One region of the Vibrio sp. PSi01 genome, then DNA from elsewhere that is predicted to be linked to it. Evidence: predicted binding sites of a transcription regulator. Region 1 holds the regulator's gene; each other region holds the start of a gene.
The links. The regulator MetJ, encoded in region 1, represses methionine synthesis genes. The targets are predictions, from matches to a motif close to TTAGACNTNTANANGTCTAA.
Positions count from the first base shown of each region.

Region 1 (3,286 bases):
TCGTAGATACGGGCGGCCGTGTTGATCGCTTCAACAAGCGTTTCGGTGCTCTTTCTAGCAAGAAGTAATTCTCGCTATTTAGAAACAAAAAGGACACTTCGGTGTCCTTTTTTGTTTTCTGGCGTTTGATAAACAGATCAATATTATTCCGTTCTTAACCTATTCTTATACTCTTTCGCCAACTAAGCTTAACTCTCATCGTTCCGCCTGAATCATGCATGATTGAAATCTACTCGAAAGTGCAACAAGCGACAGTAAGTTCAACTGCTCACTGGTCTTATTAGTAGTGAAATCTCGTTTTTTAATGAGACAGAGGCTTCAACCATCTAGGAACTTTGAAGTACATCCATTAACATGAACAAGATCCCCCAAATAATAATATCCTAGGAACCTACACCTATGTCTGAAGACAGCAGCCAAGCTCAATCCTCTCAAGAATTATCGCCTCAAGAACAATTCCGTCAGCAAGCTCTTGATTACCATGAGTTCCCAATTCCTGGCAAAATTGCCGTAGAACTGACGAAGCCTGCAAACTCTGCAGAAGACCTAGCACTTGCATACAGTCCTGGTGTGGCTGAGCCAGTCCGAGAGATCGCACAGAACGTCGATAACGTTTACAAGTACACAGGTAAAGGCAACATGGTTGCAGTTATCTCTAACGGTACCGCGATTCTTGGCTTAGGTAACCTTGGCCCTATTGCTTCTAAACCTGTTATGGAAGGTAAAGCGTTACTGTTTAAGCGTTTTGCTGGTTTAGATTCTATCGATATTGAAGTAAAACACCGCACAATCGATGAGTTCGTTGATACGGTTGCGAATATCGCAGATACATTCGGCGGTATTAACCTAGAAGACATCAAAGCACCAGACTGTTTTGAAATTGAACGTCGCCTGATTGAGCGTTGTGATGTACCTGTATTCCACGATGACCAACATGGTACTGCGATTGTAACTGCCGCGGGTATGCTGAATGCAATCGAGCTTCAAGGTAAAAAACTCGAAGAGTGTAAGATCGTTTGCTTAGGCGCCGGAGCAGCCGCAGTTGCTTGTATGGAACTACTGATTAAGTGTGGCGCTCAGCGTGAGAAGATCTACATGCTTGATCGTAAAGGTGTGATCCACACTCGTCGTGATGACCTGAATGAGTACAAAGCACTGTTCGCAAACAACACCGACAAGCGTACGCTTGAAGATGTTATTGAAGGTGCTGATCTTTTCTTGGGCGTATCTGGCCCTAATTTGCTACCAGCAGAAGCACTAACGCTAATGGCTGATAAGCCAGTTGTGTTTGCATGTTCAAACCCTGATCCAGAGATCAAGCCACAGCTTGCTCACGAAGTTCGTTCTGATCTAATTATGGGTACAGGCCGCAGTGATTACCCTAACCAGGTAAACAACGTACTTTGTTTCCCATTCATTTTCCGTGGTGCACTAGACGTACGTGCGAGCGAAATCAATGACGAAATGAAGCTAGCGGCGGTTAAAGCTATTCGTGAACTAGCGAAAGAAGAAGTTCCAGCTGAAGTACTAGCAGCTGCAGGTGAAACTGCACTGGAGTTCGGTAAGGGTTACATCATTCCTAAGCCAATGGACCCACGTCTACTTCCTCGTGTAGCAAAAGCGGTAGCAGAAGCGGCCGTTGAATCTGGCGTAGCTCGTATTGAGATGCCTGCTAACTATATGGCATAAAAGCATATGGCATAGATACTGGATGGCGTAATCGCTTGTTATAGCGGTTGCTCGATTGAGCAAAAAAGAATAATAAAAAACCGACTCATCAGGAGTCGGTTTTTTTATGTCTATCATTTACAGCACACGCCTAGATAAGATAGTGGCTGATGTGACAAATAGGGTTCAGCTATAGCGGATCAATACTGAAGGCAGCGACTGAGTTATTGTTATTCTTCGTCAAATGCTTCGAACTCGATACCCATTGCTGTCATCAGTTCTTTCACTTCAGCAGGAATATCATCTGGGCGATCTTTACGAAGGTCTTCATCCGTTGGCAGTGGCTGGCCTGTGTACGCATGTAGAAAGGCTTCGCACAGTAGCTCACTGTTTGTTGCATGGCGTAGGTTGTTAATCTGGCGGCGAGTACGCTCGTCAGTGAGAACCTTTAACACTTTTAGAGGGATAGAAACTGTAATTTTCTTTACTTGTTCGCTTTTCTTTCCATGCTCAGCATATGGGCTTATGTATTCACCATTCCAGTCGGCCATTGCGTACCTTCATCACTTTAGTTGTTAGAATAAATTAATAGTGGTGATTTTAGCGGGATTTACTGCCATAAGCAAAGACATATAGACGTCTAGAAGTGTTGACGTCTCGCGTTTATGAAAGTAAAGTGAATAACATATATCTAACACAGCCGCAAAAACCCCACAAGCTGCTGTGATACCCAGACGCCAAACTTGTAAGGAAGCACCTATGAGCAGCCGGAAGCCAGCAACCATCGCCGTACGTACTGGCATCGAGTCAGACACTCAACATCATGCCGTAGTTCCACCTATTTATCTGTCGACTAACTACGGTTTTCCCGCTTTTGGTGAAGTGCCAAAGTACGATTACACCCGTTCTGGTAACCCAAACCGTGGTTTATTAGAAACTGCTCTGTTTGAACTGGAGTCTGGTAAAGGTGCCGTTGTGACTAACTGTGGCACGTCGGCGCTTAACTTATGGGTGTCTACTTTCTTAGGTGGTGATGATCTTATTGTCGCACCACACGATTGTTATGGTGGTACTTACCGTCTATTTAACACGCGTTCGCTTAAAGGCGATTTTAAAGTGCTGTTTGTTGATCAATCGGATCAAGCTGCGCTAGATGCGGCGATCGCACTTAAGCCTAAGCTGATCTTATTAGAGACTCCATCGAACCCACTGGTTCGCGTGGTTGATATTGCTGAAACTTGCCGTAAAGCAAAAGAAGTGGGTGCATTGGTTGCTGTTGATAATACGTTTTTGACGCCTGTGTTCCAAAAGCCGTTAGAGCTAGGTGCCGATTTTGTTATCCACTCAACAACGAAATTCATTAATGGTCACTCAGACGTGATTGGTGGTGTGGTCGTTACCAAGACGGAAGAGCACGCTGAAGAGTTAGCTTGGTGGGGCAACTGCATCGGTGCGACCGGCACACCGTTTGATAGCTACATGACGCTACGTGGTATTCGTACGCTTGGGGCTCGTATGCGTGTTCATGAAGAGAGCTCGCGTGAAATCTTAACTTCGCTACAGCAGCAAGATCTTGTTGGCACTATTTATCACCCAAGTTTATCTGACCACCCAGGTC
Region 1 covers NZ_JBHNYN010000012.1:61,357-64,642, reverse strand. Annotated here, with positions in the region: gene rpmE (50S ribosomal protein L31) at 1-68, shown strand, start outside; gene ACFI6G_RS15760 (malic enzyme-like NAD(P)-binding protein) at 400-1,689, shown strand; gene metJ (met regulon transcriptional regulator MetJ) at 1,899-2,219, opposite strand; gene ACFI6G_RS15750 (O-succinylhomoserine (thiol)-lyase) at 2,428-3,286, shown strand, end outside.

Region 2 (3,286 bases), on a different contig from region 1:
CTTGATTACGCCAAGAGCCAATGTATCACTCGCACAGACAATGGCTTGAGTCGTAGGAACAAGCACCTCATCCACCAACTGATAAGCGCTTTCATGATGAAGTTGACCAGTACGATAGTTCGCAATTGAACCTGTATTTTCACACCACTCGAGATAAGCCTTAAGACGCAGTTCACCGGTTGATTTGTCGCTAGGATCAACGCCAATGAAACCAACCTCAGAGATCCCCTGATCTGCTAAATGCGTTAACGCACTATTGATCACCTGTCGGTTATCATAGTTAATCGACGTCACATTCTCAGTATCCAAAGCAATCACCACCGCTTTGTTTCCCCAAGCTTCAATCGCAGGAATATCACAGTCAGTAAAACCAAACACGATAATACCATCTACATTGCGACGCTTGAGAACCTGAAGGTGTTCGTTAGCTTTATCTCTATCTAGCTGACTTTCCATGATCACGACATCGTAATCCGCTCGATACAATTCTGCCAACATGGTGCTAACTGCTTTGTTTTCAGAGGGAGAATCTAAACGAGAGATGATCACGCCGATGACTTTTTGACTGCCACCGCGCATGGATTGCGCAGACTTTGAAGGCGTGTACCCAGATTCTTGAATTACTCTTTCCACCCTTTCTCGGGTTTCAGGTTTCACTTTTGGATCATTGGTCAGAACACGAGATACGGTTGACTTACCAACACCGGACAGCTTAGCAATATCGAGAATAGTGAGTTTTTTGCTCATAAAAAGTCTAACGTTAAAGGAAAGAGAAGAAAAAGTGAGGGTAGGTTTCCTCACTTAACTGTTTGTAAAATATAGCAGTTCTTACTATGACTTACTTTTGGCAATTACGATAGACCACACGGCCTAGTTCTAGACGTGCGTCGTCACCTTTCGTGCGCAAAGTGATGCTGCTAATCATCTCTGAGGTGCCATCGTCTAGAATGTATTTGGTTCCTGAGCCTGCCGGTACTTGAGTCAATTGGTACTCGTTATCAGGTAAACGCAGTACTGCTTTTTCATTACTAAGGTAAGCCACATCAAACGAGACGTCAGACTCACATTGATAAGTCACGAATTGATTATCAGGGGCTGCTGATTTAGAGCACCCGACCAATGCTACCGTACATAGAGATGCTACCAACATAGCTTTCATACTTCGTTCCTCATCTTTATATAGTCAATGACACTTAGTTTAGACTCAGGTTAGAAAAACCTTAGTGATAAATAGAACGTTTAACCTTTCAAGAAAGCGGGTACGTCTTTAATGCTATCAAGTACTACGCTGGCTAACGCTTCACCTTTTTCAGTGACTGGCTTACCGGTCCTTACCAACACTCTAGTGCCAACACCTGCCGCTTCTGCAGCCATCATATCTTCAGCTTTGTCGCCGATCATGACTGAGTTAGCCATATCAATCTTAAGAAAGTCACGAGCAGAAATGAACATACCTGGTTTTGGTTTACGGCACTCACAATCTTGCTTGTAGTCGCCTAAGCCTTGTTCAGCATGATGCGGACAGTAATAGATGCCATCAAGCTCAACGCCGTTATCAACAAAGTTCCAATCCATCCACTGCGTTAAAGAAAGAAAACGGTCTTCGCTAAACATACCACGAGCAATGCCTGACTGGTTGGTCACTAGCACCAATAAATAGCCCATATCTTTAAACGCTTTCGCCGCTTCAAACACACCATCGATGTATTCAAAGTCATGCTCATCATGTACGTAGCCATGATCAACGTTAATCACACCATCACGATCTAAAAAAACAGCAGGTTTAGACAAAATTTTGTTCTCTATCAACTCTCTATTAATCATTAATTATTACACGCTTTATTTGCTTCATCACTATCTATTTAGTTTTGCGTTCGTTAACGATTTGTTTCCAGCTTAGCCATACAATCGGCGTTTAGCCATCTAGACGTAAAAATATCTATTGACTTAGATCATAGAACACCATAGCATCGTCTGTAAATCGAGCGAGCTATCGACATATTATTCTGTTCTACCGGCACGGGTTTCTCTATGATTAAAGTGAATCAAGTCAATAAGATTTTTTATCAAGGCACTAAAGAAATCAATGCCTTAATTGATATCAACCTCCATATTCCTCAAGGTCAAATCTTTGGAGTCATCGGCTCTTCAGGTGCAGGCAAAAGTACTCTTATCCGCTGTGTAAACATGTTGGAAGCCCCAACGTCGGGTGAAGTGATTGTTGACGGAATCGACCTGACAAAACTCAACAAATCAGAACTTAGCGTAGCACGTCGTAACATCGGCATGATATTCCAGCACTTCAACTTGCTGTCTTCTCGCACTGTATTTAACAATGTAGCACTGCCTTTAGAACTTGCAGGTAAAGATAAAGCAGCAATTGAAGCAAAAGTCAGTGAGCTACTTGAGTTGGTTGGTCTTGCTGATAAGCGCGATACCTACCCTGCAAACCTAAGTGGTGGTCAAAAGCAGCGTGTCGCGATTGCTCGCGCACTGGCATCTGACCCAAAAGTACTGCTTTGTGATGAGGCGACCAGTGCTTTGGATCCAGCCACGACTCAATCTATCCTTGAGCTACTGCGTGAAATCAACCGTAAATTAAGCATCACTATTTTACTGATTACTCACGAAATGGACGTGGTTAAAAGCATTTGTCACGAAGTCGCAATCATCGGCGGCGGCGAACTAGTAGAAAAAGGGACCGTAGGTGAAATATTTGCTCACCCTAAAACAGAGCTAGCACATCAGTTTATTCGCTCAACACTGGACCTGACGATTCCTGAAGATTACCAAGCGCGTTTACATGAGACTCGAGTAAACAGCAGTTACCCATTGGTACGTCTTGAGTTTACAGGAGCAACCGTTGATGCACCGTTAATGACGCAAATCGCTCGTAAATTCAATATCGATGTTAGCATCCTAAGCTCAGATCTTGATTACGCTGGCGGCGTAAAGTTCGGCATGATGGTAGCTGAACTGTTCGGTAATGAAGCAGATGATAATGCTGCTATACAATTCCTACGCGACAACAATGTAAAAGTAGAGGTGCTTGGTTATGTCCTTTAGTTTCAACGAGATTGCTGACTGGATCAGCCTTAACGGTAACCTTCTACTAGGCGCAACAGGCGAAACGCTTTACATGGTTGCAGTCGCAGGCATCGTTGGCTTTGCCGTCGGTATCCCATTAGGCGTGATTCTACACACGACTAAAAAAGGTGGTTTGCTAGAGAACACCAAACTAAACAAAATTTTGGGTGCGGTTGTGAACGTAGGTCGTTCAGTGCCT
Region 2 covers NZ_JBHNYN010000005.1:78,756-82,041, forward strand. Annotated here, with positions in the region: gene treR (trehalose operon repressor TreR) at 1-747, opposite strand, end outside; gene ACFI6G_RS09435 (MliC family protein) at 839-1,159, opposite strand; gene gmhB (D-glycero-beta-D-manno-heptose 1,7-bisphosphate 7-phosphatase) at 1,240-1,791, opposite strand; gene metN (methionine ABC transporter ATP-binding protein MetN) at 2,032-3,066, shown strand; gene ACFI6G_RS09450 (methionine ABC transporter permease) at 3,056-3,286, shown strand, end outside.
Region 2: a site for MetJ is predicted at 1,916-1,935, ahead of metN (methionine ABC transporter ATP-binding protein MetN). Genes of this name have one in related genera too.

Region 3 (3,286 bases), on a different contig from region 1:
CTGATCAGCATGTATGAAATGGATACAGAAAGTGTTGTGGGTAAGCTCGATATGCTTGGCTATCAATACGATCCATTGACTAACCAGTTTAAGTCTTACTCGAGATAAGCTAAAGATTAGCGCATCTTTTATCGAAAATGACATGCATCGCGTGTTGTGGGTGTTGAGAGAAAAAAAGTCACAGATTATCTGTGACTTTTTTGTTTCTGACGAATCGATCGAGCTTAACTTAGCCATAAATCATCTTTAAACGACCTCTATGCCATCTAAGTGACTCTTACTTTGCTGTCTTGCCGTGCTAAAGAAAGCTTGCAGGTAACGTTTATCTTTCTCAGAGTTTCTTACCGCTGCGAACAGTCTTCTTGATAGTCCTTTGCCTAATGGCTTGCTGGCAATCAGCCCTTGTCTTGAGAATTCACTGATCGCCCAGTTTGGTAGAGCCGCTACTCCCAAACCTGCTGATACCATTTGAACTAGCATTAACGTGTTGTCCGCTTGTTTCCACTTTTTAGGTTCTACACCCGCAGGCTGTAAAAAGTGCTTCACGACATCTAAACGCTGTTTTTGAACAGGGTAGGTGAGCATGGTGAGATCGCTAAGATCTTGCGGTTCAATGCTCGCTCTTTCTGCCAAAGGTGAGTTGATTGCGGTGATCAAACGCATCTCAAAATCAAAGAGTGGTTCGTAGTGAACCTCAGAGCGAGGCTGTATATCAGAGGTGATCACCAAATCTAGCTCGCCTGCCATTAGCGCGGGTAGCGGCTCAAACCCAAAGCCTGACGAGAAATCTAGCGTTACGCTTGGCCAAGCCACTTGATATTCCTTCAAAGCAGGCATTAACCATTGGAAGCATGAGTGACATTCAATCGCCATGTGCAAACGACCATTCACATCCTCTTTCAGGCTCGCGAGTTCGTTCTCCGCTTTAGCTATTCTTGGCTGTATCTCATCGGCAAGCCTAAGCAAAATCTCACCTTCAGAGGTGAACTTAACTGGTCTAGTTTTACGTAGGAAAAGCTGACCACCGATACGCGCCTCAAGGTCTTTCAGTTGGTGAGAAAGCGCCGACTGAGTCAAGTGAAGAGAAGTTGCCGTCGCTGTTAGCGAGCCGCTGTCTCTTAAGGTAGTCAATGTTCGAAGGTGTTTAAGCTCTATCATGAGTTTTCCTCATATTCCCTAAGCCAATTCAATATTTCTTAATAATCACCCTACGGGGTTTTCTTTCATTTGTAAACGTCTAGATGTCCAGATGGATTTGATTTTTTCAGCTTTAGATTATTCAAGATGAATATTTTTAATAAACAAGATGAATATTTGGACGTTGTTCATCGTTCAGATTAGGGAGATAGTTTAGCCATCCAGACGCCTTATAAAGAACTTAAACCATAAGCTAGGCAGTTTGATCGAACACTAAAAATTATTGAATAAGGAACAGGTTCATGACTACGACAACGCATATTTTAGGCTACCCACGTATCGGCGAAAAACGCGAACTCAAATTCACTTTAGAAAAATACTGGCGCGGTGAGATTAGCCAATCAGATTTAAAGCAACTCGGTAGCGAACTAAGAAATCGTAACTGGAATGTACAAGCTGACGCGAATCTTAGCTTTGCAACTGCGGGTGACTTCGCATGGTACGACCATGTATTAACAACGACTTTACTTCTAGGCCACGTACCAAAGCGCCATACTGGTGGTTCTGAAGATGAAAAATCCTTCCCAGATTTAGATACTTTGTTCCGTGTGGGGCGTGGTCAATCTCAGGTTCAGTCGACTTGTTGCGGTGGTACGCATACGTCTAGTGACGGCACTAAAGATAGCTCTGCGGCTTCTGATATGACTAAGTGGTTCAACACCAACTACCATTACATTGTGCCTGAGTTCAGCAAAGACGATTCCTTTGAAGTGAGCTGGCCACAACTGTTTGACGAAGTGAGTGAAGCGATAAAATCCGGGCATAAGGTGAAGCCAGTTTTGTTAGGCCCGTTATCTTATTTATATCTTGGTAAAGAAGTGGAGGAGGGTTTTGATCGTTTATCTCTTCTTCCGCGCCTTCTTACCGCTTACCAAGCAATTTTGGCAAAACTCGCTAAGTTGGGGGTTGAGTGGGTTCAAATCGATGAACCAATTCTTTCTCTTGAGCTTGAGAGTCAATGGGCAGATTCATTCAAGTTGGCGTATCAAGTGATTCAAGGTGATGTAAAACTGCTGCTCACTACTTATTTTGATTCGGTGACTGATACCTTAGATAAGATAGTAGAGCTACCAGTTAATGGCCTACATATCGACTTAGCAGCAGCACCACAGCAACTTGATGAAGTAGTGGGTAAGTTACCTGAACACTGGGTACTTTCAGCAGGGGTGATTAATGGACGAAACGTTTGGCGAGCTGATTTAGCCGCTCAACTAGAGTTACTACAACCAGTGAAAGAGAAGCTAGGAGACAAACTTTGGGTAGCAAGTTCATGTTCACTTTTGCATAGTCCAGTCGACCTTGAGTTAGAAGATTCACTCAGCGATGAAGTGAAGAGTTGGTTTGCTTTCGCGAAACAGAAAGTGACCGAGGTGAGTATATTGGGTGCGGCACTAGACGGTAACCACAATGCTATCTTGGCGTGTGAAACCTACAGCCAGCCGATTGTTGCACGCAAGAGCGCGACTCATGTGAATAAGCCGCAGGTTCAAGCTCGTATTAACACCATTACCAAAACCCTAACCGAGCGAAGTGCTCCTTATGCCGAACGCGCTTCACATCAGTCTGAGGTGTTAGGTTTACCATTATTGCCAACCACAACAATTGGTTCATTTCCACAAACCGGAGAGATCCGTGTTCAGCGTAGTGCTTACCGCACTGGCAAACTGAGTGAAGCGGAATACAACACCGCGTTGAAAGGTCATATTGCGGATGCGGTTAAACGACAAGAAGCACTTGATTTGGATGTACTGGTTCATGGTGAAGCTGAACGTAATGATATGGTGGAGTACTTTGCTGAAAATCTAGCAGGCTTCCAAACTACCAAATTTGGTTGGGTACAAAGTTATGGCTCTCGTTGCGTGAAACCTGCGATTGTGGTTGCGGATATCGAGCGTGAAAAACCAATGACGGTGGAATGGTCGACCTATGCTCAATCTCTGACTTCAAAGCAGATGAAAGGCATGCTAACTGGGCCTGTTACTATCTTGTGTTGGACATTCCCACGTGAAGATATTTCACGCAAAGAGATAACCAATCAACTGGCGTTTGCGTTGCGAGATGAGGTGTCTGATTTGCAAGACGCAGGTAT
Region 3 covers NZ_JBHNYN010000003.1:294,985-298,270, reverse strand. Annotated here, with positions in the region: gene ACFI6G_RS06665 (DUF4250 domain-containing protein) at 1-108, shown strand, start outside; gene ACFI6G_RS06660 (LysR substrate-binding domain-containing protein) at 247-1,158, opposite strand; gene metE (5-methyltetrahydropteroyltriglutamate--homocysteine S-methyltransferase) at 1,440-3,286, shown strand, end outside.
Region 3: a site for MetJ is predicted at 1,351-1,370, ahead of metE (5-methyltetrahydropteroyltriglutamate--homocysteine S-methyltransferase). Genes of this name have one in related genera too.